3 regions of the Serratia sp. TSA_105.2 genome follow, and region 1 is predicted to be linked to each of the others. Evidence: predicted binding sites of a transcription regulator. Region 1 holds the regulator's gene; each other region holds the start of a gene.

Region 1 (2,267 bases):
CTTTAAAATGGGCTTTCCTAAGGATAAAAGGCGCACAATTAGTACGTCAAATCATTTTCCCACAGTTCGCCGACAAAATCTTGTTATCATTTCCCGGTTTATAATCTCGATTACCTCTTCCACTTTTGTTCAATATGCGACAAAATTCGCAGTTCACAACTGCGTACCGGCATCCATGCCCCTCCTGATTAAGCGCTGAAGACTTCAACACACTAAAAACTCAGTTTTCGCTTCTCTGGAGAAGGATCTACGTAGGCAAACGATTAACATCACACTTACATGCTGTAAACATGTGAGTTCAGGAGTCATTCCTTACATGGCAACGATTAAAGATGTGGCCAAACGCGCGGGCGTTTCCACCACCACCGTTTCCCACGTCATCAATAAGACTCGTTTCGTCGCCGAAGAGACCAAAGCGGCCGTGTGGGCCGCCATCAAAGAACTGCACTACTCGCCGAGCGCCGTGGCGCGCAGCCTGAAAGTCAATCACACCAAGTCGATCGGCCTGCTGGCCACCTCGAGCGAAGCGCCCTACTTTGCCGAAGTGATCGAGGCGGTGGAAAACAGCTGCTACAGCAAGGGCTACACCCTGATCCTGTGCAACTCACACAATAATCTGGATAAGCAGCGCGCCTATCTGGCGATGCTGGCGCAAAAACGCGTCGACGGCCTGCTGGTCATGTGCTCCGAGTACCCCGATCAGCTGCTGGGCATGCTGGAAGACTACCGTAATATCCCGATGGTGGTGATGGACTGGGGCGCTGCGCGCGGCGACTTCACCGATACCATCATCGATAACGCGTTCGAAGGCGGCTATCTGGCCGGCCGTTACCTGATCGAGCGCGGCCACCGCGATATCGGCGCCATTCCGGGCCAGCTGTCGCGCAACACCGGCGGCGGCCGTCATCAGGGCTTTATGAAGGCGCTGCAGGAAGCGCATATCGACATCCGCGAAGAGTGGATCGTCCAGGGTGACTTTGAGCCGGAGTCCGGCTACAAGGCGATGCACCAAATCCTGTCGCAAAAACAGCGGCCGACCGCGGTATTCTGCGGCGGCGACATCATGGCGATGGGCGCCATCTGCGCGGCCGACGAGCTGGGGCTGCGGGTGCCACAGGATATTTCTGTGATCGGCTATGACAACGTGCGCAACGCCCGCTACTTCACCCCGGCGCTGACTACCATTCACCAGCCGAAAGAGCGTCTGGGCGAAATGGCCTTCACCATGCTGCTGGATCGCATTATCAGCAAACGCGAAGAGTCGCAGGTGATCGAAGTGCATCCGAAGCTGATCGAACGCCGCTCGGTCGCCGACGGCCCGTTCATCGACTACCGCCGCTAATCCCCCGCGCCGGAAGCCTGCGCGGCTTCCGGTTCCACCTCGCTCAGCCACTCCTGATTCAGCGTTTCCCCATCGCCCAGATACGCCAGCAGCCAGCTCATCGCCGGTGACGGTTTATCCTGCTGCCAGGTCAGGCAGCAAGGGCTGGCAGGAAACGGCTGCTGCAGCTGCAACGCCTTCAACTCACCGCGCTGCACCCGCGGCAGCGCCCGATGCGCCGGCATCATGCCGACGCACAGCCCGGCGCACAAACAGTCGAGCGCCGAAGTCCAGTCCGGCACCACCAGCCGCCGCTGGTTATCCAGCGTCCAGGTGACGCGCTTGGGCAGATTGCGCGAGGTGTCCTCCAGGCAAAGCGAAGGGTACGGCCGCAGCTGATCGTCATTCAGCGGCCCCGTCAACTGCGCCAGCGGATGTTGCGGGCTGACCACGCACAGCCAGTTCATATAACCCATGTCGCGGAAGGCGAAACCGCCGCCGACCGGCACCGCACGGGTGGCGCCGATCGCCATATCCGCCCTGCCGTCCACCAAGGCATCCCACACGCCGTTGAACACCTCGGGTTGCAGCATCAATTCGACGTCGGGGAAATGACGGTAGAAATCCAACACCAGCTGACGGCTGCGCTGCGGTTTGACGATGATGTCGACCGCGATATTCAGCTGGCCGCGCCATCCGTTGGCCACCTGCTGACAGTGGCGGCGGGTGTCGAGCATTTTTTTGATAACAACTCGCGCATCCTTGATAAACAGCGCGCCGGCCGGCGTCAACTCCACGTCGCGGTGGCGCCGCTCAAACAGCGGCACCGCCAGCCATTGCTCCAGCTGCCGTACGGTATAGCTCACCGCCGACGGCACCCGGTGCAGCTCCTGCGCCGCCGCGCTGAAACTGCCGGTACGCGCCACTGCGTCGACCACTTCAAGAG
Region 2 (2,267 bases), on a different contig from region 1:
CGGCCGTCGTGGCCGCGCGCGCCCACCAGCGACACTTCGCCGGAGAAATTGATGCCTTGCTCGACGATGCACTCGCCATAGGCGTCGGCCGGCAGTTCGGCTTCCTGGCCCGGACGCAAACGCCATTGGCCGCGGCCGTCATAACCGCCGACCCGGCGTTTGACGATCGCCAGCTCACCCAGCGAAGCGAATACCTGCGGCCATTCGGCGGCGCTCGCCAGCAGCTGCCACGGCGCGGTCGCCAGGCCGAGCTGGTCGAGCAGCTGTTTTTGCGTCAGGCGATCTGCCAGGCGCGGGAAGATGTCGCGGTTGACGAAGGCGCTGTGGGTCGCCAGCTCGCGCGTCAGCGCGGTTTCCGGCCAGCGTTCGATCTCGGCGGTAATGACGCTGTTCTGATACGGCACCGCCTCGGGCTCGGCATCGATGCCGACAGGGTAGACGGCAATGCCCAGCGGTTCGCCGGCCTGGCGCAGCATGCGCCCCAGCTGGCCGTTGCCCAGTACGCAAACCGGCTTCATGCGTCCTCCCGCGGATCGGGGTGGTTCAATACCTCTTCGGTCTGCGCCCGACGCCAGTCCGCCAAACGCTGCGTCAGCGCGGCGTCGTGCAGCGCCAGGATCTGCATCGCCAGCAGCCCGGCGTTGGCGGCGCCGGCTTTGCCGATCGCCAGCGTGCCCACCGGAATGCCGCGCGGCATCTGTACGATGGAGTACAGGCTGTCTACGCCGCTCAGCGCGGCGCTTTGCACCGGCACACCCAGCACCGGCACCAGGGTTTTCGCCGCCAGCATGCCCGGCAGGTGCGCCGCACCGCCGGCGCCGGCGATGATCACGTCAAAACCGTTGGCGGTAGCCTGCTCGGCGAAGCTGAACAGCTTGTCCGGCGTGCGGTGAGCGGAAACGACTTCGACATGGAAGGGGACATCGAGCTGGGTCAGGACTTCGGCGGCGAACTGCATGGTGGCCCAGTCACTTTTCGATCCCATTACAATTGCGATTTTCGCCCCGGTAGTGGCGGCTGAAGCGGCGTTGGCTCCCATGGGTGTAAGGCTCCTGTGATTTTTCTGGCGTCGGCTGAGGGCCGAATGAGGGCGTAGAGCATACCATGAGCGCACGGCGAGGAAAACGGTTGCGTCGCCGGTTTTCAGCGCCGAAAGCGCGAATTTTCACTCGCGCGCCAGTCCGGGGCTCAGAATGGGAATTGGATCAGCTCGACGGCGTCGGCGCTGACTTTGATCATCGATCCTTCGACGTGCCAGGCGCCCAGCACCGCACGATGGGCTTCGCCGTTGCTCAACGCCAGCCGGTGCACCGCCGGGCGATGGGTATGGCCGTGGATCATCCAGTGCACGTCGTGGCGCAGCATCGTCTGTTCGACTGCCTGCGGGTTGACGTCCATGATGGCTTCCGACTTGTACTGGTTGGATTGCTGGCTGCGGGCGCGCATGTTGGCGGCGATCTTCAGTCGCCAGCGCAGCGGCAGCGCCAGGAACAATTTTTGAATCAGCGGGTTGTGCACTTTACGGCGGAATTGCTGATAGGCTTGATCGTCGGTGCACAGGGTGTCGCCGTGCAGGATCAGGATCCTACGGCCGTACAGCTCCAGCACTTTCTCTTCCGGCAGCAGCTGCATGCCGCTGGCGCGGGCGAAGCGCTTGCCGAGCAGAAAATCGCGGTTGCCGTGGATGAAGTAGCAGGGCACGCCGGCCTGTTGCAGCGCTTTCAGCGCCTCGGCGATCTCCGCGTGCAGCGGCTCGGGATCGTCGTCGCCGATCCAGGCTTCAAACAGGTCGCCGAGGATGTACAGCGCGTCGGCGTGCACCGCTTCCCGCCGTAAAAAACGCAGAAAACCGGCAGTGATTGCCGGTTCCTGTGCGCACAAGTGCAGATCTGCGATGAACAGCGTACTCATGCAGCCGCGATTACTCGCTGACGGTCACGCTGTTGATCACTACGTCTTCTACCGGTACGTCCTGGTGCATGCCGCTGCGGCCGGTTTTCACGCCTTTGATCTTGTTGACCACGTCCATGCCTTCAACCACTTCAGCAAACACGCAGTAGCCCCAGCCCTGCACGTTTTCGCCGCGGAAGTTCAGGAAGTCGTTGTCAGCCACGTTGATGAAGAACTGTGCGGTGGCGGAGTGCGGATCGTTGGTGCGTGCCATTGCCAGGGTGCCGATGGTGTTTTTCAGACCGTTGTTGGCTTCGTTCTTGATGGTCGCGTTGGTCGCTTTCTGGTTCATGCCTGGCTCGAAACCGCCGCCCTGG
Region 3 (2,267 bases), on a different contig from region 1:
CACGATGCGCACGCCGGAGGCGGCGATGGTGCCGAACATCACGATGGTCGCGCCGCCCAGGACCGGCTCGGGAATGTGCTGTACGAAGCCGGCCACCGCCGGGAACAGCCCCAGCGCGATCAGCATCAGCGCCACCACGAAGCCAACGTAGCGGCTGGCGACGCCGGTCAGCTGGATCACGCCGTTGTTCTGGCCGAAGCAGGAGTTGGGGAAGGTGTTGAACACCGCCGACAGCATCGAGTTCAGGCCGTTGGCCAGCACGCCGCCCTTCAGGCGCTTCATATACAGCGGCCCGCTGACCGGCTGTTCGGAGACGTCGGAGGTAGCGGTGATGTCGCCGATGGTCTCCAGCGAGGTGACCATAAAGATCAGCATCAGCGGCAGTAGCAGGTTCCAGTCGAAGCCCAGGCCGTAATAGAGCGGCGTGGGGATGGTGATCGCCGCCGTGGGGGCCGCCGGTGCGTCGGCGGGCAGCATGTCCATCGCCCAGGCCAACAGATAGCCGACCGCCATGGCGATCACCAGCGAAGCCACGCGCAGATAAGGGTTGCGCTGGCGGTTCAGCAGGATGATCACCGCCAGCACCGCGCCGGCCAGCAGCAGGTTTTTCGGCGAGCCGAAGCTGTGATCGTTCATCGCGGCGTAGCCGCCGCCGATCGAGGTCAGGCCGACCTGAATCAGCGACAGGCCGATGATCATCACCACGATGCCGGAAACCAGCGGGGTGATGATGCGGCGCGCCAGATGCAGCACGCGCGACAGCAAAATTTCGGTGCAGGAGGCGACCATCAGGGTGCCGAACAGCGCGGCCATCATGGTCGGCACGTCGGCGCCGCCGTTTTTCAGCGCCAGACCGCCCATGATCAGCGGCGAAACGAAGTTGAAGCTGGTGCCCTGAATCGACAGCAGCCCGGAACCCACCGGCCCCCAGGTTTTGATTTGCAGTATGGAAGCCAGACCGGAGGCGAACAGCGACATGCTGATGATGTGCTGGGTATCCTGTGCCGGCAGGCCCAGCGCCTGGCAGATCAGCAGGGCCGGGGTGATCACCGCGACGAACATCGCCAGCAGATGCTGGCCGGCGGCAAACAGCGTTTGCGGCAGCGGCGGGCGATCTTCCAGGCGATAAATCAGTTCACTGGCGCGGGGTTCTGAGGCGGCTTGGCGCGCGGCATCAAGCTCGGAGGATGACATGCTCATGGTGTGGCGTTTCCAGATACGGCAAAGCAGGCATTTTAATGCTCCGCCCCGCAAAAGCAAACGGTTGCGCGTAAATATTATGTTGCCGACTTTCTCGTTTATGTCGCATTTTCATTCATTTTTTCTTGTCATCTCAGCGTTTTTTACTTTTAATCCCGCACTCATCAAGTTTAAAAACTAAGTGGTTTTCTATAACTTATTATTTTTATTTGGATCTTTTCCCTTACATGGAGTACCTGGATGTTTCATCTTGATACTTATGGCACGTTAGTCGCGGCGACGCTGGTTTTGCTCCTCGGGGGCAAGTGCGTCAGAACCATTCCTCTGCTGCGAAAATATACCATTCCTGCTCCCGTTGCCGGCGGTTTGCTGGTGGCCCTCCTGCTGTTAGCCCTGAAAAAGCTCGTCAACTGGGAAATCAGTTTTGACATGTCGCTGAAGGACCCGCTGATGCTGGCCTTCTTCGCCACCATCGGCCTGAACGCCAACCTGGCGCGTTTGCGCGCCGGCGGCAAGGTGCTGGTGGTATTCCTGTTCGTGGTGCTGGGGCTGCTTATCGTGCAGAACGCCATCGGCATCGGGATGGCGAAAATGCTGGGGCTGGATCCGCTGATGGGCCTGATCGCCGGCTCGATCACCCTGTCGGGCGGCCACGGCACCGGGGCGGCCTGGAGTAAGCTGTTCATCGAGCGCTACGGTTTTGAAAACGCGACGGAAGTCGCCATGGCCTGCGCCACCTTCGGGCTGGTGCTGGGCGGCCTGATCGGCGGCCCGGTGGCGCGCTATCTGGTCAAGCACTCCTCCACGCCGGAGGGCACCCCGGAAGACAGCGTGCAGCCGAGCGGCTTCGAGAAGCCGGAAAGCGGCCGCCTGATCACCTCGCTGGTGATGATCGAAACCATCGCCATGATCGCCATCTGTCTAAGCCTGGGGCAGCTGATTGCCGGTCTGCTGAGTGGCACGGTGTTTGAACTGCCGAACTTCGTTTGCGTGCTGTTCGTCGGGGTGATCCTCAGCAACACGCTGGCCTTCACCGGTTTCTATACCGTGTTCGAGCGGGCGGTATC

What was found. The regulator PurR, encoded in region 1, represses purine synthesis genes. The targets are predictions, from matches to a motif close to CANGCAAACGTTTGCNTG.
Region 2: a site for PurR is predicted at 1,118-1,135, ahead of purE (5-(carboxyamino)imidazole ribonucleotide mutase). Genes of this name have one in related genera too.
Region 3: a site for PurR is predicted at 1,254-1,271, ahead of ACUTSC_RS22235 (nucleobase:cation symporter-2 family protein). Genes of this name have one in related genera too.

What each region holds. Positions count from the first base shown of each region.
Region 1 is NZ_JBQZFT010000001.1:848,648-850,914, forward strand. Features, by position in the region: gene purR (HTH-type transcriptional repressor PurR) at 317-1,342, shown strand; gene punR (DNA-binding transcriptional activator PunR) at 1,339-2,267, opposite strand, start outside.
Region 2 is NZ_JBQZFT010000002.1:690,237-692,503, reverse strand. Features, by position in the region: gene purK (5-(carboxyamino)imidazole ribonucleotide synthase) at 1-518, opposite strand, end outside; gene purE (5-(carboxyamino)imidazole ribonucleotide mutase) at 515-1,039, opposite strand; gene ACUTSC_RS09750 (UDP-2,3-diacylglucosamine diphosphatase) at 1,189-1,911, opposite strand; gene ppiB (peptidylprolyl isomerase B) at 1,922-2,267, opposite strand, start outside.
Region 3 is NZ_JBQZFT010000011.1:97,800-100,066, reverse strand. Features, by position in the region: gene ACUTSC_RS22235 (nucleobase:cation symporter-2 family protein) at 1-1,200, opposite strand, end outside; gene gltS (sodium/glutamate symporter) at 1,441-2,267, shown strand, end outside.